Rhodospirillum rubrum ATCC 11170: one gene and its partner. The protein of the gene in region 1 interacts with the protein of each later gene in a pairwise test. Links are inferred from orthologs where the notes say so. Each region holds a gene or a part of one and is shown in the gene's direction. Other genes may lie near its edges. The genes, in order: sufB and RRU_RS11755.

The links.
Region 2: the proteins of sufB (region 1) and RRU_RS11755 interact in binary tests that used the Escherichia coli proteins (3 or more experiments, as listed by UniProt). The link is inferred for Rhodospirillum rubrum ATCC 11170 from one-to-one orthologs.

Annotation. Positions count from the first base shown.
Region 1 is NC_007643.1:2,983,689-2,995,035, reverse strand. Bases 755-3,589 are described here. They hold sufB (Fe-S cluster assembly protein SufB), read left to right. Parts: upstream 755-1,362; coding sequence 1,363-2,817; downstream 2,818-3,589. Other genes in these bases: sufC (Fe-S cluster assembly ATPase SufC), read left to right, coding at 2,845-3,589; RRU_RS13300 (SUF system Fe-S cluster assembly regulator), read left to right, coding at 848-1,312. In the rest of the region: RRU_RS13305 (DUF2934 domain-containing protein), read right to left, coding at 63-470; more of sufC, read left to right, coding at 3,590-3,666; Fe-S cluster assembly protein SufD, read left to right, coding at 3,717-5,060; RRU_RS13280 (aminotransferase class V-fold PLP-dependent enzyme), read left to right, coding at 5,071-6,339; RRU_RS13275 (SUF system Fe-S cluster assembly protein), read left to right, coding at 6,393-6,791; RRU_RS13270 (HesB/IscA family protein), read left to right, coding at 6,821-7,162; RRU_RS13265 (GGDEF domain-containing protein), read left to right, coding at 7,219-8,412; RRU_RS13260 (hypothetical protein), read left to right, coding at 8,416-8,670; RRU_RS13255 (EcsC family protein), read right to left, coding at 9,082-9,762; RRU_RS13245 (chemotaxis protein CheW), read right to left, coding at 11,098-11,347. UniProt on the Escherichia coli protein: The SufBCD complex acts synergistically with SufE to stimulate the cysteine desulfurase activity of SufS. The SufBCD complex contributes to the assembly or repair of oxygen-labile iron-sulfur clusters under oxidative stress.
Region 2 is NC_007643.1:2,624,776-2,636,125, reverse strand. Bases 3,970-6,807 are described here. They hold RRU_RS11755 (HesB/IscA family protein), read left to right. Parts: upstream 3,970-5,141; coding sequence 5,142-5,474; downstream 5,475-6,807. Other genes in these bases: nifV (homocitrate synthase), read left to right, coding at 5,849-6,807; RRU_RS11750 (NifU family protein), read left to right, coding at 5,523-5,822; RRU_RS11760 (TspO/MBR family protein), read right to left, coding at 4,064-4,564; nikE (nickel import ATP-binding protein NikE), read left to right, coding at 3,970-4,006. Also shown: nikA (nickel ABC transporter substrate-binding protein), read left to right, coding at 1-548; nickel ABC transporter permease subunit NikB, read left to right, coding at 554-1,498; nickel ABC transporter permease subunit NikC, read left to right, coding at 1,495-2,394; RRU_RS11770 (nickel import ATP-binding protein NikD), read left to right, coding at 2,391-3,176; more of nikE, read left to right, coding at 3,173-3,969; more of nifV, read left to right, coding at 6,808-7,027; nitrogenase-stabilizing/protective protein NifW, read left to right, coding at 7,051-7,413; RRU_RS11735 (electron transfer flavoprotein subunit beta/FixA family protein), read left to right, coding at 7,611-8,462; RRU_RS11730 (electron transfer flavoprotein subunit alpha/FixB family protein), read left to right, coding at 8,479-9,576; RRU_RS11725 (FAD-dependent oxidoreductase), read left to right, coding at 9,595-10,896; RRU_RS11720 (ferredoxin family protein), read left to right, coding at 10,887-11,177. UniProt on the Escherichia coli protein: Member of gene cluster sufABCDSE that mediates iron-sulfur cluster assembly under oxidative stress and iron limitation conditions.

The DNA of each region.
Region 1 (11,347 bases):
AGGTTCCCCATCGTTCCCGAACCCGCGCCGCCATCACCGGGGCGCGGGGGGAAAGGATGCCGCTACTTCTCCGGCTTGGGCGCCGCCTTGGTCTTGGAGGAGGTCTTGCGCGGCGGCTTGGGCGCCGCCGGATCTTTCGCAGAGGTGGTCTTTGCGGCCCTGGATGCCTTGGCGGGCTTCACGGCCGTCGGCTTGTCTTCGACCGCGGCCGGACTCCCGGGCGGCTCGGCAACGCTGGCTCCGGGGATGACCTCGACGGGAATCGAGGTCTCCGGAGCGGAAACGAGGGGGGTGGGGGTCGTCGGCGCAAGGGGCGCGGCCGGCTCTTCGTTGTCGCCGCCCGCCAGTTCGGCCAAAATCTGAGCCTCGGCCCGCAGCCAGTATTCCTGAGCCTTGCCATGGGGTTGGCCGTCGTCGCGCCATAGATCGTAGGCGCGCTCCTGAATGCGCTTTTGCAACTCTTCCTTCATGCTTGCATGCTCCCGCCGCAAATATCCTTATAGTCGGCTGGGGCCATGATGCCGATGGAAGGGGGGGCGCGGCAAGGGCGAACCAAGCTTTTCTCGCGCTTTTCGCGATTTCGTCGCTTTGGCGGATTCCGGCAAGGGGAAAAGCGCCGCGCCATGACCGCGACACGCGATCCGTGCCCCCAGATGGGAAATCTCCCGTTGCCGGAGTCGTCCTTCCGCCACCGCCCCGGCCCGCCGATCGGCCCGGGAAAGAAAAATTTTGGGCGCGAGAGGCGACATTGGGGGCGGATCCGCCATTAAATGCTTGAAATCCCGGCGCGGGGATCTTATCCAAAGAGTACCAATTTAGTCCTGATAGCCGAGGGGTCCGCCCGGGCATGTTCCGCATTAACAAGCTCACCGATTACGCCGTCGTCCTTTTGGTCGACATGGCCCGGACCGACAAGGTCAGGGCGGCCCAGCAAATCGCTTGCGATACCGGCGTGCCGTTGCCGACGGTCGCCAAGGTGATGAAGGCCTTGGTGCGCGGCAATCTGGTGATCTCCCAGCGCGGGGCGACGGGGGGCTATGGCCTTGCCCGCCCGGCCTGCGAGATCACGGTGGCCGACATGATCCAGGCGCTGGAGGGGCCGGTAGCTTTGACGGCCTGCGTCGAAACCACCGATGACGCCTGCGGATTGGAAACCCTCTGCCCGATGCATGGTCACTGGAATCGGGTCAACAAGCGGGTTGAAGAGGCCTTGCGCACGGTCAGTCTGGCGGAAATGGCCAGCGGACCGATCGAGGCCTTCGGTCTTCCCTTGGCCGAGCGCCGGGCGGCGCTGGCCCGCAGCCTGTCCTGACGGTCCCCGGACCCGCTCCCTTTGACGTCCGATCTGTGAAAGAAACAGCCATGGTAGCCACACAGAATACGGTTGATACGGTCCGCGAGGCCACCGAGGCCTATAAATACGGCTTCGTCACCGACATCGCGGTCGATATCGCGCCCAAGGGGCTGAACGAGGATATCGTCCGGCTGATTTCGGCCAAGAAAGGCGAACCGGAGTGGATGCTGGAGTGGCGGCTGAAGGCCTTTCGCCATTGGCTGACCCTGACCGAACCCGATTGGGCCAAGGTCAGCTATCCGCCGATCGATTACCAGGATGTCCATTACTACGCCGCCCCCAAGCTGAGCGAGGGGCCCAAAAGCCTCGACGAGGTCGATCCCGAACTGCTTGAAACCTATGCCAAGCTGGGCATTCCGCTGAAGGAGCAGGAGCTGCTGGCCGGGGTGGTGGCGGTTGACGCGGTGTTCGACAGCGTTTCCGTGGCCACCACCTATAAGAAGAAGCTCGGGCAGATGGGGGTGATCTTCTGCTCGATTTCGGAAGCCATCCGCGAGCACCCCGAATTGGTGCGCAAATACCTTGGCTCGGTGGTGCCCTATTCGGACAATTATTTCGCCACCCTGAACTGCGCGGTCTTCACCGATGGCTCGTTCGTCTATGTTCCCAAGGGCCTGCGCTGCCCGATGGAGCTGTCGACCTACTTCCGCATCAACGAGCGCAATACCGGACAGTTCGAGCGCACGCTGATCGTTTGCGACGACGGGGCCTATGTGTCCTATCTGGAAGGCTGCACCGCCCCGCAGCGCGATGAGAACCAGCTTCATGCCGCCGTCGTCGAACTGGTCGCCCTCGATGACGCCCAGATCAAATATTCGACGGTGCAGAACTGGTATCCCGGCGATAAGAACGGCAAGGGCGGCATCTTCAATTTCGTCACCAAGCGCGGCGCCTGCCGGGGCAAGAATTCGAAGATCTCGTGGACCCAGGTGGAGACCGGTTCGGCGGTGACCTGGAAATATCCAAGCTGCATCCTGCAGGGCGATAATTCGATGGGCGAGTTCTATTCGGTCGCCATCACCAACAATGCCCAGCAGGCCGATACCGGCACCAAGATGATCCATATCGGCCGCAACACCCGCTCGCGGATCATCTCCAAAGGCATCGCCGCCGGCCGTTCCGACCAGACCTATCGCGGGTTGGTGCGTATGCTGCCCAAGGCGGAAGGGGCGCGCAATTTCACCCAATGCGACAGCCTGCTGATCGGCGATCGCTGCGGCGCCCATACGGTGCCCTATATCGAAAGCCGCAATCCGACGGCCAAGGTCGAGCACGAGGCGACGACCAGCCGCATCGGCGACGACCAGCTTTTCTATTGTCTGCAGCGCGGCATCGCCGAGGAAGACGCCGTGGCGCTGATCGTCAACGGCTTCTGCAAGGAGGTGCTGCAGACCCTGCCGATGGAATTCGCCGTCGAGGCCCAGAAGCTGGTGAGCATCAGCCTTGAAGGCAGCGTCGGCTAAGCGCCGCCGCGCCGATCGCCCACCCCGATGATGACACTGTCGAAGACCGAAAAGGACCGCGCCATGGCGCTGCTGGAAATCAAGGACCTTCATGCCCGGGTCGAGGACGAAGCCTCCGGTCGGGGCGAGGGCGCCTATCGGGAGATCCTGAAGGGGCTGTCGCTGACCATCAATCCCGGCGAGGTTCATGCCATCATGGGCCCCAATGGCGCGGGCAAGAGCACGCTTTCCAGCGTCATCACTGGCAAGCCCGGGTATGAGATGACGGCGGGCAGCCTGATTTATCAGGGCCGCGATCTTTGCGCCCTGGAACCCCATGAGCGCGCCTGCGAAGGGATCTTCCTGGCCTTCCAATATCCGGTGGAGATCCCCGGGGTCGGCTTCACCACCTTCCTCAAGACCGCGATCAACGCCCGACGCAAGTATTTCGGCCAGGAGGACATCGATGCGATGGACTTCCTCAAGCTGATGAAATCCAAGACCAAGCTGCTGGGCATCGCCGACGACATGATGAAGCGTCCGGTCAATGTCGGTTTCTCGGGCGGCGAGAAGAAGCGGGCCGAGATTTTGCAAATGGCGATGCTCGAACCGACGTTGATGATCCTGGACGAGATGGATTCAGGGCTCGACATCGACGCCCTGCGCATCGCCGCCCAGGGGGTGAACGACATGCGCTCGCCCGATCGCGCCATCTTGTGCATCACCCATTACCAGCGGCTTCTTGATTACATCGTGCCCGATTTCGTCCACGTCCTGGCCGATGGCAAGATCGTCAAGTCCGGGGGCAAGGACCTCGCCCTGGAACTTGAGGAAAAGGGTTACGCCGAATTCGTCGCCCGGGCCGCCTGAGGGGGACCGTGCTCCCGCCCCAGACCGCCAAGACCCAAGGACGCGCACCGATGACATTGCCCCAAACCCAGCCCTTCCTCGATACCCTGGCGCCCGCGTCTTACGCGGACGGGGGGGATGGCGACGGGAAACCCGGCTGGCTTGACGATCTGCGTCAGGCCGGTCTGGACATCTACCGGCGCCAGGGGCTGCCCACGCCGCGGGTGGAGGCCTGGAAGTACACCAATCTGGGTGGGCTGACCAAGATCGCCTTCAAGCCCGAGCCGGCGCCGGTGACCCTGGATCCCGGGCGTCTGCCGCTTGATCGCGTTCTGGCGCTTGACGCCCACAAGCTGGTCTTCGTCAACGGCCGGCTTGATCGGACGCTCTCGGACGCGGGGGATCTTCCGGCCGGGCTGCGGGTCAGCGGCCTTGCCGCGCTGCTGGCCGAGGATCCGGCGCGGATCGAACCGCTGCTGGGCAAGGGCGCGGCCCTTGACGATCTGCCGCTGGCCGCGCTCAACACTGGCATGATCGCCGATGGCATGGTGATCGAGGTCGCCGAGGATGCGGTGATCGAGCGGCCGCTGCATGTGATCGCCGTTTCGGCGGCGCTTGACGGCCCAATGGTGTTCTATCCGCGCCTGCTGGTGGTGGTCGGCGCCCGCGCCCGTCTGGTTCTGGCCGAAAGCCATGTCGGCCTGCCCGATCATCCGGCCTTTTCCAATGGGGTCAGCGAGATCTCGTTGGGCGAGGGCGCCCAGTTGTCCCATTACCGCCTGATCGACGGCGCCGCCGATGGCTATCTGGTTGGCACCACCCTGGTCGAGGTCGGGGTGCGGGCCGGTTATGAAAGTTTCACCCTGGAACTGGGCGGCCGGCTGACCCGCAATGAAATCCGCGTCACCCTGGCCGGCGAAGAGGGGCAGGCTCGGGTCAGCGGCGGTTATGCGGTGCGCGCCGGCCAGCATCTCGACAATACGGTGCTGATTGACCATGCCCAACCGGGCGCCACCTCGCGCCAGTTGTTCAAGGGCGTGCTCGACGAGACCGGCAAGGCGGTGTTCCAGGGCAAGATCCTGGTGCGGCGCGGCGCCCAGAAGACCGATGGCCAGCAATTGCACAAGGCCTTGTTGCTGTCGCGCGGCGCCGAGGTCGATACCAAGCCCGAGCTTGAGATCTATGCCGACGACGTGGTCTGTGGCCACGGCGCCACCGCCGGCGAAATGGACGCCGACCAGCTTTTCTATCTTCAGGCGCGAGGCCTGGACGAGGCGACCGCCCGCGCCCTGCTGGTGGAAGCCTTTCTGGAAGACGTCGTCGGCGAAGTCGGCGATCTGCCGGTGCGCGCGGCGATGATCGCCAAGGTGCGCGATTGGCAGCGCGCCCGTGACGGCGCGGTGTGGAGCGAGTAGGGGGAACGCGATGATGGCGAGCAGCACGGCGGCGCGCGAGCCGCACCCAGGCGACGACAGCCCTTATGACGTGGAGGCGATCCGCGCCGATTTTCCAATCTTCGGCACCCAGGTCCATGGGCAGCCGCTGATCTATCTCGATAGCGGCGCCTCGGCCCAGAAGCCGCGCGCCGTGATCGATGCCATGCGTTTGATGTATGAGGGCGAATACGCCAACGTCCATCGCGGCGCCTATTGGCTGTCGGAGCGGTCGACCACGCGCTACGAGGAAGCCCGCCAGACCGTGCGCGGCTTCATCAACGCCGCCCGGTCGGAGGAGGTGGTCTTCACCATGGGGGCGACCGACGCCATCAATCTGGTCGCCTATAGCTTCGGCCGGGGTCTGCTCCAGGCCGGCGATGAGATCATCATCAGCGCCCTTGAGCACCATTCCAACATCGTGCCCTGGCAGATCCTGCGCGACGAGCGCGGCATCGTGTTGAAGGTCTGCCCGATCACCGATGCCGGCGACCTTGATCTTGGCGCCCTGGAAACGCTGCTTGGCCCGCGCACCAAGCTGGTGGCGATGGCCCATACCTCGAATGTTCTGGGCACCATCTTGCCGGTCGAGACCATCATCAAGATGGCCCATGGCGTTGGCGCCCGGGTGCTGCTTGACGGCTGTCAGGCCGTCGTTCACACCGCCGTCGACGTTCAGGCGCTCGATGTCGATTTCTATGCCTTTTCCGGCCACAAGCTGTATGGCCCGACCGGCATCGGCGTGCTCTACGCCAAGCACGAGTTGCTCGAGGCCATGCCGCCCTTCCGCGGCGGCGGCGACATGATCGCCAGCGTGAGCTTTGAGCACTCGGTCTGGGCCGAGCCGCCGGCCAAATTCGAGGCGGGAACGCCGCCGATCGTCCAGGCGGTCGGGCTGGCCAGCGCCATCGACTATGTCTCGGCCATCGGCCTTGCGCGCATCGCCCGCCACGAGGCCGATCTGCTGAACTATGCCACCCAGAAGATGACGGTCCTTCCCGGGCTGACCATCCATGGCACCTCGACCCGCAAGGCAGCGGTGATCTCGTTCACCATGGATTGCGCCCATCCCCACGATATGGCGACCCTGCTCGATCGCTCGGGCGTGTGCATCCGGGTCGGCCATCATTGCGCCCAGCCGCTGATGGCGCGTCTGGGCGTCAGCGCGACGGCGCGGGCCTCTTTCGCCCTGTACAACACCCGCGCCGATGTCGACGCCTTCGTCAAGGCGCTGGAGAAGGTTCGCGCCTTCTTCGCCTGACCGGGCGCGTGGTTTGGTTTTCGTCTATCCGACCTTAGGAAAAGAGCCCTGACATGATGCCTCCCTATGCCATGCCGGCCGCCATGATGGATCCCCCCGAGGAGGGGGCCATCGCGCATGCCGGATCCCCCCTGGTCGAGGGGATGACCCCGGCGAGCCGTGATGCCGTGATCGACTCACTCCAAGAGATCTATGATCCCGAGATCCCGGTGAATATCTACGACCTCGGTCTTATCTATGAGATCGAGATCGATGACCACGGCGACTGCAAGATCCTGATGACCCTGACCGCCCCGGCCTGTCCGGTGGCGGGGACCCTTCCCGGAGAAACCGCGGAAAAGGTCGCCACCCTTGAAGGGATCGGCCGGGTCGAGGTCAATTTGACCTGGGAACCGCCGTGGACGCCCGAGCGTATGTCCGAGGTCGCCCGCGTCGCCCTCGATATGTTTTAATCCAAGGCTTAGCCGCCAGGAGGTCCCCCATGGCTCTTCCCCCGCCGATCACCTTGACCGAGGCCGCCGTGGCCCGCATCAAGGCCCTGATGGCGCGCGCCGACAAGCCGGTCGCCGGTCTGCGGGTCGGAGTCTCGACCAAGGGTTGTTCGGGGCTTTCCTATAAGATCGACTACGCCGAGGATGGACCGCGCCCCTTCGAAGAGGTGGTCAGCCAGGATGGGGCGACGGTCTTTCTGGAGTCCAACGCCGTGATGTTCCTGATCGGCAGCCAGATGGACTTTAAACAAGACAAGCTGAGCGCCACCTTCTCGTTTGCCAATCCCAACGAGAAGGCGCGCTGCGGCTGCGGCGAGAGCTTTTCCGTTTGACGGGCGCGGGGGCGGCCGTTTGAAGAAGGATAAAGCGCTAGCATAAGGGGCCCGGCGTGATCGATACGACGACGATGATGCTGGTGCTTGGACTGGGCAATCTGCTGTTTGGTCTGACCATGGCCGCCTACCGCCAGCCCGCCGCCGATCATCGGGTGATGCGGCTGTGGATCGCCGCCCAGGTTTTGAAGGGGATCGGCACCCTTCTTGTCACGCTGCGCGGCGAGGTCGGACTGAGTTTGAGCATCTTCGGCGGCAACTCGCTGATCTTCATCGGCTATGGCCTGGAGGTCGCCGCCTATCGCGCCTATGCCAAGCGCCCCAATGCCGATGCCTTGCTGCCCTTGCTGATCGTCGGCTATCTGGTGCTGTTCAATGGCGCGGCGGGGATCACCCCGCCCGATGCGCCCCGCAATCATCTGTTTTTCCTGTCCTCGGCGATGCTCGCCAGTCTGGGCTTTCTAAACTGCTGGTTCTTGCTGCGGGCCAAGCGCCCGCCCTCGCCGGTCAAGACCTTGTTGATCTCCAGCAATGCCCTTCTGGGCTTGGCGGCCGTGGGGCGGGCGGTGGGCAGCCTGCTCGCCGGGCCGCTGTCGCCCTTCGCCAATTCGCCGACCCATCTGGTGGTCTATGGTTTGGCCTATGCCTTCATGATCACCAACGGCTTTGGCTTTCTTCTGTTGGTCAAGGAGGATACCGACGCCGCCTTGCGACGGCTGGCCGATACGGACCAGATGACCGGTCTGGCCAACCGCCGGCACTTCCTGACGGCAAGCCAGGAGGCCTGGAAACTGGCCGGGCGGCTGGGGCGGCCGACGGCGCTGATGATGTTCGATGTCGATCATTTCAAGCAGGTCAACGATAGTCAGGGTCATGCCGCCGGCGATGCGGCGCTGGTCGATCTGGCGCGGAACGTTCGCGAGGTCCTGCGCGATATCGATATTTTCGGGCGCATGGGCGGCGAGGAATTCGCCATCACCCTGCCGGGCTGCGATCTGGTGGCGGCGGCCGTGATCGCCGAGCGCGTCCGCCGCGCCGTGGCCGAGAGCCGGGGCGAGGGGCCAGCGATCACCATCAGCCTGGGACTGACGATTCTGGTCGCCGGAGAGCCTTTTGACACGGCGCTGAAGCGCGCCGACCACGGCCTGTACCAAGCCAAGGCGGCTGGCCGCAACCGGGTATGCTGCGTTCCCGCTCCCCAGGGCTTGGCCAGCGTGGAGGCCGAAGCACCGATTTCCCTGGCGGGGTAGAGGTTGGCCATCAAAAACCCAAAAGTGTTTTTCTTGGGAGAATTGAAGCCCCCCCCGAAACCTGGGACGGAGAAGGAAAACGTAAGACCCCAAAAAATCATCCCTGTCGCCACCCAAGAGATGATCGCCCCGCTGGATCTCACCGGACGGCTGTTCACCCTGGACGCCCTGCACTGTCAAAAAACCTTCGAGATCGCACGGCAGGCGGGCAATCATCTGCTGGTCCAGGCGAAGATCAACCAATTCCCCCCTGTTTGACGCGGCCTCGGCTATTGCGGCCACTGCGCCCACCGTCGACACGACATTCTCGCGCGGAAACGGCCGATCCCGTCAGAAGGATCGCACCGTCGAGGTCTTCCCCGCCGCCGACCTTCCGGCCTCCACCTGGGCCATCGCCATCCACGAGCATTGGGGGATCGAGAACCGCAACCATTGGGTCCGCGATGTCACCTGCGGCGAGGGTGCAAGCCGCATCCGCGACGACCTGGGCATCATGGCCCGTGCCCGTAGTTTCGCCCTCAACTTCCTTCGCAAAAACGGCATTACCAACGTTGCGCAGGCCCTCTGGGCGGGGAGCCTCAACCTCGATTATATCCTGGCATATGACGCATCTGACCAACGTTGAATAGCCCTGGGTAAACCTCCTGGCTGCCATGTTAGCGCTCGTAGTTAATCCGTGATCTCCTCTTCTTTCAGATTTAGACGGAAAGTGTCGCTAGCGGTTCTTCCAACATAAGTAGTCAGCGCGTAATTAGCCGTTCCTCCAATGATAGCCCCGATTCCGAACGGAATCACTTTGGCCGCAGCTTTCTGAGTGAACGAAATGCCGATCTTCGCGAACAATTCCTTGATGATCTGAAGCGTAGGGCCCTTCAAATACTGCTGCAACATGCGCACACCGGCCTTGCTGGCGATTTTAGTGGCGCCGGCAGACCCCATCTGCTCCAGAGAGCCGTATAGCGCGATGATGTAGGACATGTGCTTGGCATCTTCGTTGGACATCTTACCGTTAATAGCTACCGCTAGGCACATGGTCATGTCGATCTGCAGCTTCATGCACACCGAGATATCCGCCAGTCCTCCACCCACAACGCTCACCACAGTGCCGATACCGGGAATTACCCCCGGAAGGGCAGTGGCTGCGCCAGACGTCGCAGCCAACTTTGAATAGCGGCTAATGACTTTATCGACGACTGCGTCCTTGATCTTTTCTTCCGTTGCGGACGGGGCGGAGTCCCGTGCCTGCCGTTCGTACTGGGCGACCAGTTCACGGGCATCTTGCGGGCTGATGGCGATGGCCTCCACCATCTTCATCAATGAAGAGCTACTTTCGTCTTTTCCTGTGGTCATGCTAGATTCCATTCAAGGGATGAATTATCCGCAGCCTGTTAGGGCCGAGCACTGATGCGAAGAGTGATATAGTTGACATCAAAATAATATTGCACCAATTGTCTTGCGTTGTGAGGTGATCTGAGGTTTTTGATTGTGTCCCGTTGCGTGGTTGCCGTTTGATCTCCGGGAAGTTTGTCCGGAGTAATCAAGCCACCGCGACGGGCGGCAGGCTTAAGAGGGGATCATCGCCCAAAGAGGCGACGGATTCCAGGGGCATGTAACGAGCGCGCTGTACCGCCCACTCGTCGTTTTGCTCCAGCAAGATCGCTCCGATCAGGCGGGTGATGGCGGCTTCGTTGGGGAAGATGCCGACGACGTCCGTGCGGCGCTTGATCTCGGCGTTGAGGCGTTCGATGGGATTGGTTCTGTGCATCTTGGTCCGATGCTCCTTGGGAAAGGCCCTGTCGCCAAGACATCAGTTCTCTGCCTCATCGAGCAAAGCGGCAAGCTTTGGGGTCTTGGGAGGCAGTTGGTCAGCGACCTGCCGCTATTGCGCCCGAGCCAAGGCCTCGTCGTTTTGGGCGAAAGCGGTCCCGATAAAGGCGGCAACGATGCGCCGACCGCTTTTCCCAGCGTGAGAGAGGGCTGTGCGCATGAAATGCACACGGCAGCGCTGCCATGTGGCGCAAAAGACCTTGGAAATGGCGGCCTTGATGCCTTCGTGGGCGTCCGAGATCACTAATTTGACGTTTTTCAGGCCTCTTCAGTTCAGTTTGCGCAGGAAATCCGTCCAAAAAAGTTCCGCTTCCGAGAGGCCGATATCCATGCCCAAGACTTCGCGCCGCCTCTCAGCGTTGACCGCGATGGCGATGGTCACGGCAACAGAGACGGTCCGATTGTCCTGACGGACCTTCACGTACGTGGCGTGGCTCCAGAGCGTGGGCCAGTCTCCCTAGATCGGGGGTCGGCCAAGGAAGGCCTTCACGCGCTCGTCGATGGCGGTGCACAGGCGGCTGATCTGGCTTTTAGCCCCCCTGCCACGTGATGAGATACGATCGTTTTTCGTCCTGGTCTGAGAGACTGGCTGCTCTTGAGACCGCCATTGAGATTGACCTCGGCTTCGTGAAGTTTCCAATCCTCGGCGAGGGGTCGTTTACGCGCCGCATCGGCGGCACGGTTGCCCGGGCACTTCGATCAACATCGACCGATCTAGTCCGACCAAAATCCGCAGCGTGCGAATGGCTCGTCCCTTCCCCAAACAGCCAGCCGAAACCGCCCGATCCCCGCGATCAACGGGGAAACGGCGGCTTTGACAGCGCGATCGGAAAGGCGGGCCGCGACAGGCCCGATGGCTTAATTGGTTCCGAAGGTCAGGAAGGTATCGACGTCAAGGACGACCAGAAGTTCGCCGTCAAGGCGGACGACGCCGCGCGAGATGGCGCGCCAGCGCGGATCAAGTGTGGTCGGATTGGCTTCGATGCGGGCGACGGGCAGGGTTTGCACATTGCCCACCGAATCGACCATCAGGCTGTAAAGCTCGTTGCCCAGTTCGACGGTGACGCACATCACCGGGCCGCCGGTCTTCTTGGCCTTGAGGCCCAGG
Region 2 (11,350 bases), 360 kb from region 1 along the record:
CGGCGAACTGGCGTTTCGAGGCGGGAAGCGACCTGCGCAGCAAGGACGGCAAGCCGCTGCTCATCGATCTCGTCTTCGTCGGCACCGACGCGGTCGCCAAATCGATGGCGGAAATCGTCCAGGGGGATCTGCGCAAGATCGGTGTCGGGGCCGTTCTTGTCGGCGAGGAGGAAAGCAGCGTCTTTTCGCGCCAGCATGATGGTCGCTTCGGCATGATCTTCAATTCCACCTGGGGCGCCCCCTTCGATCCCCATGCCTTCGTCAGTTCGATGCGCGTGCCCTCCCATGCCGATTATCAGGCCCAACGTGGCCTGCCCGACAAGGCCGAGATCGACGCGACGATCTCGCGGGTTCTGGTCACCACCGACGAGACGGAGCGTCAGGCGCTGTACACCAAGATCCTGACCCGCCTGCATGATCAGGCGGTCTATCTGCCGCTGACCCATGTCACGGCGATCGCCCTGGCCAAGAAGGCGGTGGGGCCCTTGTCGTTCGGGGCGATGTCGAGCGAGATCCCCTTCGAAAACCTCGTTCCCCTGGCGCCGTGATCGTTATGGTCTCTTTCGTTCTCAAGCGCTTGGCGCTGCTCGTTCCCATGTTGCTCGGCGCCTCGCTGGTCATCTTCCTGATGCTGCGCCTGGGGCCCAGCGATCCGGCGATGGATTACCTGCGGCTATCGCGCATTCCGCCGACCGTCCAGGCCCTGGCCGAGACCCGCCAGAGGCTGGGGCTCGATCAGCCGCTGGCGGTTCAGTATTGGGTTTGGCTGAACAAGGCCCTGCATCTGGATTTCGGCGTGTCCTACGCCACCGGGCGGCCGGTTCTGCCCGATCTTTTGCATTATCTGCCCGCCACCTTGCACTTGGCCGGGGTGGCCCTGGCGCTGACCCTGGGCCTGTCGATCCCTTTGGGGATGTGGGCGGCGCGGCGGCGCGACGCCTTACCCGACCAGATCGTTCGCGGCGTCGCCTTTCTCGGCGTCTCGATGCCCAATTTCTGGCTGGGCTTCCTGCTGGTGCTGGTGTTTTCGGTCGAGCTTGGCTGGCTGCCGGCGATGGGGCGGGGCGGGGCGGAGCATATGATCATGCCCGCCGTCGCCATCGCCTTCATGTCGCTATCGATCAACGCCCGGCTGCTGCGCGCCAGCATGCTCGAGGTGTCCGGGCAGCGTCACGTCTATTACGCCCGCCTGCGCGGCCTGTCGGCGGCCAAGGTGGAACGCGCCCATATCCTGCGCAACGCCCTGCTGCCGATCATCACGGCGACGGGCATGCACGTTGGCGAACTGATCGGCGGCACCCTGGTCATTGAAAGCATTTTCGGCTGGCCGGGGGTTGGCCGCTTTGCGGTCTCCGCCATCTTCAACCGCGATTATCCGGTCATCCAGTGTTTCACGCTGCTGATGGTGCTGATCTTCGTTCTTTGCAATCTGATCGTCGATATCGTCTATGCCTGGGCCGATCCGCGCATCCGGCTGGCGGCGGAGGGGGCCCAATGACCATGCCTGATTGCCAGCAGGGGCATCGCCCGCCAGACGCCGCCCCGCTCCGGGGGTGGCTCGCCCGCCTGCCCATCGGCCGAAGCTGGAGCCTGCGCTTGGCCCTTCTGGTGCTGGTCGCCCTGATCGCCAGCGCCATCGTCGGCCAATCTCTGCTTCCCGGCGATGCCAATGCCATCGACCTCGCGGCGCGCTTGCGGCCGCCGTCTTGGGAGCATTGGCTGGGCACCGATCACCTGGGCCGCGACATCTTTTTGCGGCTGCTCGCCGGGGCCGGCGTCTCGCTGGGCTCGGTCGCCCTGTGCCTCGCCCTGGTGCTGGCGATGGGGATCGCCGTGGGCGGCGCCGCCGGGGTCCTGGGCGGGCGCGCCGATCAGGCGATCATGCGCGTCACCGATGTCTTCCTGACCTTTCCCACCCTGGTGCTGTCGTTGTTCATGGTTGGCGTGCTGGGCAGCGGGCTGACCAATGTCATCATCGCCATCGCCTTGTCCCATTGGGCTTGGTACGCCCGCATCGTGCGCGGCATCGTTTTGTCGCTGCGCGAGCGCGATTTCATCCTGGCGGCGCGGCTGTCGGGGGCGGGGCGGGTCTCGATCTTCGTCGAGCATCTGCTGCCCGCCACCGCCTCGCAGCTTCTGGTGCTGGCCAGTCTCGATATCGGCCACATGATGCTCCATGTCGCCGGCCTGTCGTTCCTGGGATTGGGGGTCGCCCCGCCGATGGCCGAATGGGGGGTGATGATCAACGACGCCCGCCAGTTCGTCTGGACCCAGCCGATGCTGATGGTCTGGCCCGGAGTGGCGCTTTTCGTCAGCGTCATGACCTTCAACCTGCTTGGGGACGCCCTGCGCGATCGTCTTGATCCGCACCTCTGCGCGGAGCATGGACATTGAGAAACGATGGTCTGAGGATCGAGGGTCTGACGATCGCCACCCTCGGCGCCCATCCCCTGATGCTGGTGGAGGGGGTCGGCCTCGAGGTGCGGCGCGGTCGGATCCTCGCCCTGGTCGGGGCCAGCGGCTCGGGCAAATCGCTGACCTGCGCCGGGGCGCTCGACGTGTTGCCGGCCGGTGTGCGCCGCCTGTCGGGCAGGGTGCTGCTTGATGGCGAGGAGCAGGCTTTGGCCGGCCTCAAGGGCCGCCATGTGGCCTCGATCATGCAAAACCCGCGCAGCGCCTTCAATCCGGTGCGGACCATGCGCGCTCACGGCGTTGAAACCCTGAAGGCGCTGGGACGCCATGACCGGCGCTCCGAGGCGGTTCTTCTTCAAGCGCTTGAGGGGGTTGGCCTGGAAGATCCCGGGCGGGTTCTTGGGCTGCACGCCTTCGAGATGAGCGGCGGCATGCTTCAGCGCATGATGATCGCCCTGGCTTTGCTGACCGAGGCGCCGTTTCTGTTCGCCGACGAGCCGACCACCGATCTTGATCTGGTCGTGCAGGCCCGGGTGCTGTCCTTGCTCGAAGGGGTGGTCGCCGAGCGCGGCCTTGGCCTGCTGATCGTCACCCACGACATGGGCGTCGTCGCCCGGCTGGCCGATGATGTGGCGGTGATGGCCCAGGGACGCATCGTCGAGAGCGGGCCGGTCGGCGAGATCTTCCACCGGCCCCGTCACGACGCCACCCGGGCCCTGGTCGCGGCCCATCTGTCGCTTTATGGCCTGGAGGGCGTAGCGTGAGTCCTTTGTTGACGGCCAGGGCGGCCAGCAAAAGCTATCGGACGGTCTCGTTGGTTGGTCGATCGCCGGCGAAGACGGTGCTGAGCGAGGCGACGGTAACCCTGTCGGAGGGCGAGACCGTGGCCCTGCTCGGGCGCAGCGGTTCGGGGAAAAGCACCCTGGCCCGTCTGCTGCTTGGCCTGGAAAAGCCCGATCACGGCACGATCGCCTTTCGCGGCCGGCCGCTTGGCGGCTTTTCGCGCGCCGAGTGGCGGGCCTTTCGCGGCGCGGTTCAAATGGTGTTTCAAGATAGCCTGGGGGCGGTCAATCCCCGCCACCGGGTGGGGCGGATCATCGGCGAGCCGTTGCGCCATTTAACGACGCTTGATGACGCCGGGCGCGCCGCCCGCCGGGACGCCTTATTGCGTCAGGTCGGTCTGACGCCCGAGGATGCCGATAAACTGCCGCAGCAGATGAGCGGTGGCCAGTTGCAAAGGGTTTGCATCGCCCGGGCCCTGGCGCCCGGACCCCGCTTGCTGGTGCTCGACGAGGCGGTCTCGAACCTTGATCTGATGCTGCAGATCCAGATGATCGATTTGCTCAAGGATCTCCAGCGCCAAACCGGGATGGCTTATCTGTTCGTCACCCACGACCTGCGGCTGGTCGAACGCTTTTGCCAGCGGGTGATCGTGCTTGACGAGGGGAAGATCGTTGAGGAGGCCCCGGTGACCGGGGCTCAGCGCTTTGAGCATCCGGCCTCGCGGGCGCTTCAGCGGGCTATTTTGCCGGCCCGTCCGGCGGCCGCCTCAGTGGGCGATGACGAGGGGGGACGGCGCTCGGCGACCCGGTGAGGCGAGGGGCGGGGAGGGGGGCTAGGTGGCGCCCCCCTTCCTGTTAGGCGCGGCGCGTCAGACGGCGGGTTCGGCGACCGGCGTCGGCTTGCGGTTCAAGCGGTAGATGACGAGGTTGAGGAAGGCGGCGAAGCTGACCCACAGCGCATAGGGGATCAGCAGATAGCCCGCCAGAGGATGGATCGGCAGGAAGGCCAGGATCAGTTCGATCACCGAGATCCACAGGAAGCTGACCTCCAGCAGGGCGAGATCGATGCGCTTGGCGCCGAAGAACAGCCCCGACCACAGGAAGTTCATGACCAACTGCACGCCGAAGATGGTCATCGGCAGGATCATGGTCTCGCTGAAGGGCGCCGTCATCCACACCAGCCAGCCGGCGACGGCGATCATGATGTAGAGAATGCCCCAAACCGGCCCGAAAACCTTGTCGGGCGGGTTCCACGAGGGTTTGCGGATGGTCTGATACCACTTTCCGGGGCGGAAGAAGGCGCCGGACAGCGCGGTGAGCATGCAAATACCGATGAAGACGGCGAGGGTGATGGCGGAATTCTGATCCATGGTTCGTTTCCGTTTGGTTGGCGCCTGATGGACGGTGGGGCAACCGCCCGAAGTTTGGCCCATCATAACGGCTTTTCCACAGAAGAGATGCGGTCTTTACACTTTTCGCGGGCGGAAATCCGACGAACAGGTCAAAGACCGTGTGCCAGACCGTCCTCAACGCGGATGTTTTGGCCGGTGATATGGGCCGCCCCTTCGGAGCGCGGGAAGGCGACGGTCTGGGCGATCTCGTCGGTCCGGTCCTAGCGGCCAAGCGGTATCTGGGGACGAATCGAGTCGTCTTCGGGGACGGCCGCCGAGGTTGGAAACAACGGATCGCGATCGACGGCGCCATAGCCGGAGAGCGTGTGACAACCGCCCCGCTGCCCCGCCGATCGGTGCGGGAAAAGCCCTGGGGCCGACCCTGTCGGCTTTCCGACAAAGTACGGCGCCTGCCCGGGATGTCACGCAAATGTCGGAAAGGCGCCAGGGGAGGAAATTGGGATATCAAAGCTAAATCAAAGCTTTAAATAAATGGCACGGTGATTGCTTAAGGAAAGGCACCCTTGATCTTCTCCCGGAAAGGAGGGTGCTGCCGATGATGACATGGACCGAGAGTGCCGCCGCCGCCGTGCGTAAGGTGGTTGGCCGATCCCCCGAAGCCGCCACGGGCCTTCGCCTGATGGTCTCGACCGGCGGCTGCGCCGGCGTCGTCTACCGCATGGGTCTGGAGGCCCGGGCCCAGGACGACGACGCCGTGATCGATCTGGGCGAGGCCAAGGTCTTCGTCGATCCGCAAAGCTTGCCTTTGCTGGATGGCGCCCGGGTCGATTTCGTCGACAGCGGCACCGCGTCGGGCTTCGTCTTCGACAACCCCAATGCGCTCAACACCTGCAGCTGCGGCAAGTCGTTTTCCGCCGCGACCTGTTGAGCGGCCTCCGGGCTTTTCCCCCGTCTTTATTTTTTTAGGAGTGATGCCATGTCCCAGCAGGCGTTTGAAGCCAAGGTGGCCGAAGTCCTGGAAACGGTGATCCGGCCGCGTCTGCGCCGCGATAATGGCGATATCGAGTTGGTGCGCATCGAAGATCACAAGATCTTCGTCACGCTGACCGGCGCCTGTGTCGGCTGCCAGCTTTCCAGCATCACGCTGTCGGGGATCCAGCAAAAGCTGATGGAGGCCGTGGGCCGCCCGGTGCGGGTCATCCCCGCCCATGCCGTGCCCTGGGCCGGTCAGCCCCCGGTCAAAGCCGCCGCTGCCGCCACCGCGGCCTTGGCCTGAGGCGGACGGGCGGGGAGGATCGGAAGATGGATTGGTCATCGGTCATCGTCAACGATACCACGCTGCGCGACGGCGAGCAGACCGCCGGGGTGATCTTCACCCTGGGCGAAAAGGTGGCGATCGCCAAGGCCCTGGAGCGCGCCGGCGTGCCCGAGATGGAAGTCGGCATCCCGGCCATGGGGCCCGAGGAGCAGGAGTCGATCCGCGCCGTCGTCGCCCAATGCGAGGCCAGCCGGCCGATCGCCTGGTGCCGCATGCATATGACCGACCTTGACGCGGCGGCGGCCTGCGGCGTCGATATGGTCAATCTGTCGATCCCGGTTTCCGACCAGCAGATCAAGGGCAAGCTGGGCCGCGATCGCGGCTGGGTGCTCGCCCATCTGGAGACCATGATCAAGACCGCCCTGGAAAAGGGGCTGGAGGTCGCCCTGGGCGGCGAGGATTCCAGCCGCGCCGATCCCGAGTTCCTGCTTCGGGTGATCGAACGCGCCGAAGCCAGCGGCGCCCGGCGCTTCCGCTTCGCCGATACCCTGGGGATCATGGATCCCTTCACCACCTTGCAGATGTTCAAGCGCCTGCGCGCCGCCAGCGGCCTGGAACTGGAAATCCATGCCCACGATGATCTGGGGCTGGCGACGGCGAATTCCCTGGGCGCCGTGCTTGGCGGGGCCACCCATGTTTCGACCACCGTCAATGGCCTGGGCGAGCGGGCCGGCAACGCCCCCCTTGAAGAGGTGGTGATGGCCTGCCGCAATCTGTATGGCCGCCATACCGGCATCGCGCCGATGGCCCTGGCGGCGGTCTCCAAACTGGTGGCCGAGGCCTCGGGGCGGCCGGTTCCGGCGAACAAGCCGATCGTCGGCGAGGCGATCTTCACCCATGAATCGGGGATCCATGTCAGCGGCCTGCTGCGCGATCCCAAGAATTACGAGGCGTTGTCCCCCGCCGATCTCGGGCGTTGCCATCGTCTGGTTCTGGGCAAGCATTCGGGCGTCGCCAGCATCGTTCACGCCTGCAACGCCCTGGGGCTGGCCCCCGGAGAGGCCCAGGCGCGGGCCATGCTGGCGCGCGTCCGCCTCCATGCCGGGGCGACCAAGCGCCCGCCGACGGACGCCGATCTGCGCCGCTTCTTCGACGAAACCCGCTCGGTGGCCGAGGCCATCGAAACCCTTGATTTCAGCCGCCCGCCCCAGGCGGCGAGCTGACCCGCGCAAAGGGACGCCCCGTGATGAGCCGCTTTCTCGAAGATCTGCGGAGTCTGTCGAGCGCCGAGGAGTTTTTCAGCTTCCTCGGAGTCGAATTTAACCCGAAGGTTGTTCAGGTGAACCGTTTACACATCCTGAAGAAGTATCAGACCTACTTGAAGGCGTGCGACGCCGAGGAAAACGGCGAAAGCGTGTCGCGCGAGACCCACAAACGCTGCCTGGAACGGGCTTACGCCGACTTCCTGACCTCGGACGCCCGCTCGGAAAAGCTGTTCAAGGTCTTCCAGAGCGAGGCCGGCAAGGCCTTCGTCGGCCTCGATGCCATCCTGCCGCTGGCGGCGGCGGAGCGTTCTGAGTCGAAAGTTAATTCCAGCGCCGAGGCTTAGACACGTTCTTAGAGCGGGTCTGGATTGCTGCAGTTTATTAGAGAAATTTGCTGCATCGCAAAAACCAAATATAGTATGATTCTTCCGTTATGTGTCCGTCCCTCGAAAGATTAGGACGCCAAAAACGGAAGTTCGGCGGGATAACCCGCAGAGGACTTTTCCGCTCCCCCACCGGGAGCCCCGCGACGGAGGAAACCATGCATATCGTTGTCTGCATCAAGCAGGTTCCCGACAGCGCGCAAATCCGGGTGCATCCGGTGACCAACACCATCATGCGCCAGGGCGTGCCGACCATCATCAACCCCTATGATCTTTTCGCCCTTGAAGAGGCCCTGCGGCTTCGTGACAAAATGGGTGGCAAGGTGACCGTTCTGACCATGGGTCCGCCCATGGCCGATGAAAGCTTGCGCAAGGCCTTAGGGCTAGGCGCCGATGCCGCCGTGCTGTTGACCGACCGTTTCTTCGCCGGGTCCGATACCCTGGCCACCTCCTATGCCCTGGCCGCCGGGATCCGCAAGATCGGCGAGGAGGAGCCCGTCGATATCGTCTTCACCGGCAAGCAGACGATCGACGGCGATACCGCCCAGGTCGGGCCGGGGATCGCCAAGCGGCTGGGTCTTAACCAGTTGACCTATGTGGCGGCCATCCGCTCGCTCGATCTGGAAAACCGCTCGATCGTCGTCGAACGCCGGGCCGAGGGCGGCGTGCAGGTGCTAAGCACCGGGCTGCCTTGCCTGATCACCATGCTTGAAGGCACGAACACCCTGCGCCGCGGCGCCATGGACGACATGTTCCGCGCCTCGCGCGCCACCATCGCCACCTGGTCGGCCCAACAGGCCGGCGTCGATGATATCGCGCTGTGCGGTTTGCGTGGCTCGCCGACGGTGGTGAAGAAGGTCTTCGCGCCGCAACCGCGCAAGGAAAAGGCCAAGATGGTCGAGACCGCCGGCAAGTCCGATGCCGAGATCGCCCAGGCCACCCTGGATACCCTGTTTTCCGCCAATCCGAAGCTGGAGACCGACCTCCGTAAGCTGGCCGCGGCGTCGTAATACGGAGGAGCGAGAGATGAGCGAAGAGAAGAAGCCCGCCCCGGCGGCGGCCGGCCGTGGCGCCGCCAAAAAAGAGCTGTCCGAGCATTTCAAGACCTATAAGGACGTCTGGGTTTTCATCGAGATGGAGCGTGGCAAGGTCCACACCGTGTCGTGGGAACTGCTGGGCGAGGGCCGCAAGCTGGCCGACAAGCTGGGCGTGCAACTGGCCGCGGTGATCCTGGGCCCGCCCGGCAATGATCTTAAGCAGGCGATCAGCGACGCCTGGAGCTATGGCGCCGATCTCGCCTATGTGGTGTCCGAGCCGCTGCTCAAGGATTATCGCAACGAGCCCTATTCGAAGGCGCTGACCGATCTGGTCAACACCCATAAGCCCGAGATCTTGTTGCTGGGGGCGAGCACGCTCGGCCGCGATCTGGCCGGCTCGGTGGCGACCACCCTCAAGACCGGTCTGACCGCCGATTGCACCGAACTGGCCATCGACGACGACCGTTGTCTGGCGGCGACCCGTCCGACCTTCGGCGGCACCTTGCTTTGTACCATCTTCACCCTGAACTTCCGCCCGCAGATGGCGACCATCCGCCCGCGCGTGATGGCGATGCCCGAACGCAGGGACGCCAAGCCCGGCCGGGTCATCGAGTTCAAGTTGTCGATGGTCGAAGACGACATCGTGACCAAGATCCTTGATTTCGTGCCCGATACCTCGACCGAGGAAGCCCATCTGGCCTATGCCGACATCGTTGTCGCCGGCGGTCTGGGCATGGGCAATCCGGGGAACTTCCGCCTGATCACCGATCTCGCGGCGGTTCTCGGCGCCGAATACGGCGGCTCGCGGCCGACCATTCAAAAGGGCTGGATCTCGGCCGATCGCCAGATCGGCCAGACCGGCAAGACCATCCGGCCCAAGCTGTATATCGCCGCGGGCATTTCGGGGGCCATTCAGCATCGGGTGGGCGTCGAGGGGGCGGATATGATCCTGGCGATCAATACCGACGCCAACGCGCCGATCTTCGAATTCGCCCACTACGGCTTGGTCGGCGACGCGACCCGTATTCTTCCGGCCCTGACCAAGGCGTTCGAAGCGCGCCTCGCGGTCCGGCGGATGGCGAGCTGATCGAAAGGATCAACGATCATGGCAGAGCATTTCGATGTAATCATCGTCGGTGCGGGCATGGCGGGCAACGCCGCCTCCTACACCCTGGCCAAGGCCGGCCTCAACGTCTTGCAGATCGAGCGCGGCGAATATCCCGGGTCGAAGAACGTTCAGGGCGCCATTCTGTACGCCAATGCGGTCGAGCAGATCATTCCCGGCTTCCGCGATGACGCGCCGCTGGAACGCCACGTCATCGAACAGCGCATGTGGATGCTCGATGACCGCTCCTATGTGGGCAGCCATTTCCGCAGCGAGAACTTCAACGAGGAAAAGCCCAACCGCTACACCATCATCCGCGCCCAGTTCGACAAGTGGTTCAACCGTCAGGCCCGCGACGCCGGGGCGATGGTGATCTGCGAGACCACCGTGCTCGATCTGATCCGCAACGATGCCGGCAAGGTGGTGGGCGTGCGCTGCGACCGCGAGGGCGGCGAGGTCTATGCCGAGGTGGTCATCCTCTGCGACGGCGTCAACGCCCTGGTCGGCCAGCGCTCGGGCATCCGCTCCGAGATCAGCCCCGAGCACGCCGCCCTGGCGGTCAAGGAGATGCACTTCCTGCCGCGCGAGGTCATCAACGAGCGCTTCAACGTGCGCGATGACGAAGGCGTGGTCATCGAGGCCCTGGGCACCGTGACCTCGGGCATGTTGGGCACCGGCTTCCTCTATACCAATGGCGAGAGCATCTCGCTGGGCATCGGCTGCATCGTGTCCGATTTCGTCGAGACCAAGATCGGTCCGGCCAAGCTGCTTGAACGCTTCAAGGCCCATCCCTCGATCGCTCCGCTGATCAGGGGCTCCGAGGTCAAGGAATACGCCGCCCATCTGATCCCCGAAGGCGGCTATAACGCGGTGCCCCAGCTTTACGGCGCCGGCTGGCTGATCTGCGGCGATGCCGCCCACTTCCTCAACGCCGCCCACCGCGAGGGCTCCAATCTGGCGCTCACCTCCGGGCGGCTGGCGGCGGAAACGATCATCGCGCTGAAGTCCGAAGGCAAGGCGATGACCGAGGCCAATCTGGCGCTCTATCGCCAGAAGCTTGAGGAAAGCTTCGTGCTGAAGGACCTGAAGAAGTATAAGGACCTTCCCCACACCCTGTGGCGCAACAAGCAGTTCGTGACGACCTATCCCGAATTGATGGCCAAGGCGGCGGAGAATTTCTTCCGCGTCGATGGTGTCGATAAGCTGACCAAGGAAAAAGACATCGTGCGGAGCTTCCGCAAGGCCCGGGGTGTTCTCGGTCTGGTGGGCGACGCCGTCAAGGTGGCGAGGGCATGGCGATGAGCGACAAAATCGAAGAAAAGCTGTATCAGAACCGCTATCGGGTTGACGAGGGCTGTCCCCACGTCCGTATCGATGCGTCCAAGGTCCCCTCCGAGCAGTTGAAGGCGATGGTCGACATCTGCCCCGCCGGCTGCTACGTGGAAGGGGAGAACGGCAAGGTCGAAGTTGTTCCCGATGGTTGCATGGAGTGCGGGACCTGTCGCATTGTGTGTCAGGAAACCGGTGAACTGGAATGGGCCTATCCGCGTGGCGGCTATGGCATTCTGTTCAAGTTTGGCTGAGTATTCGCTTTAAGGAATTGGACGGGGGGCTGGCAGGCTTGTCCCCCGTCCGATACGAGGGGATCGGTTCGGGGGAGCCGGTCCCCTCACAGTCTTCCAGATGAGAAAGAAGGGGCTTTCCGGCCCTTGAAGGCGCTTTCGCGTGACAGCGCGAGGGACGGGGCGGGGGCAGC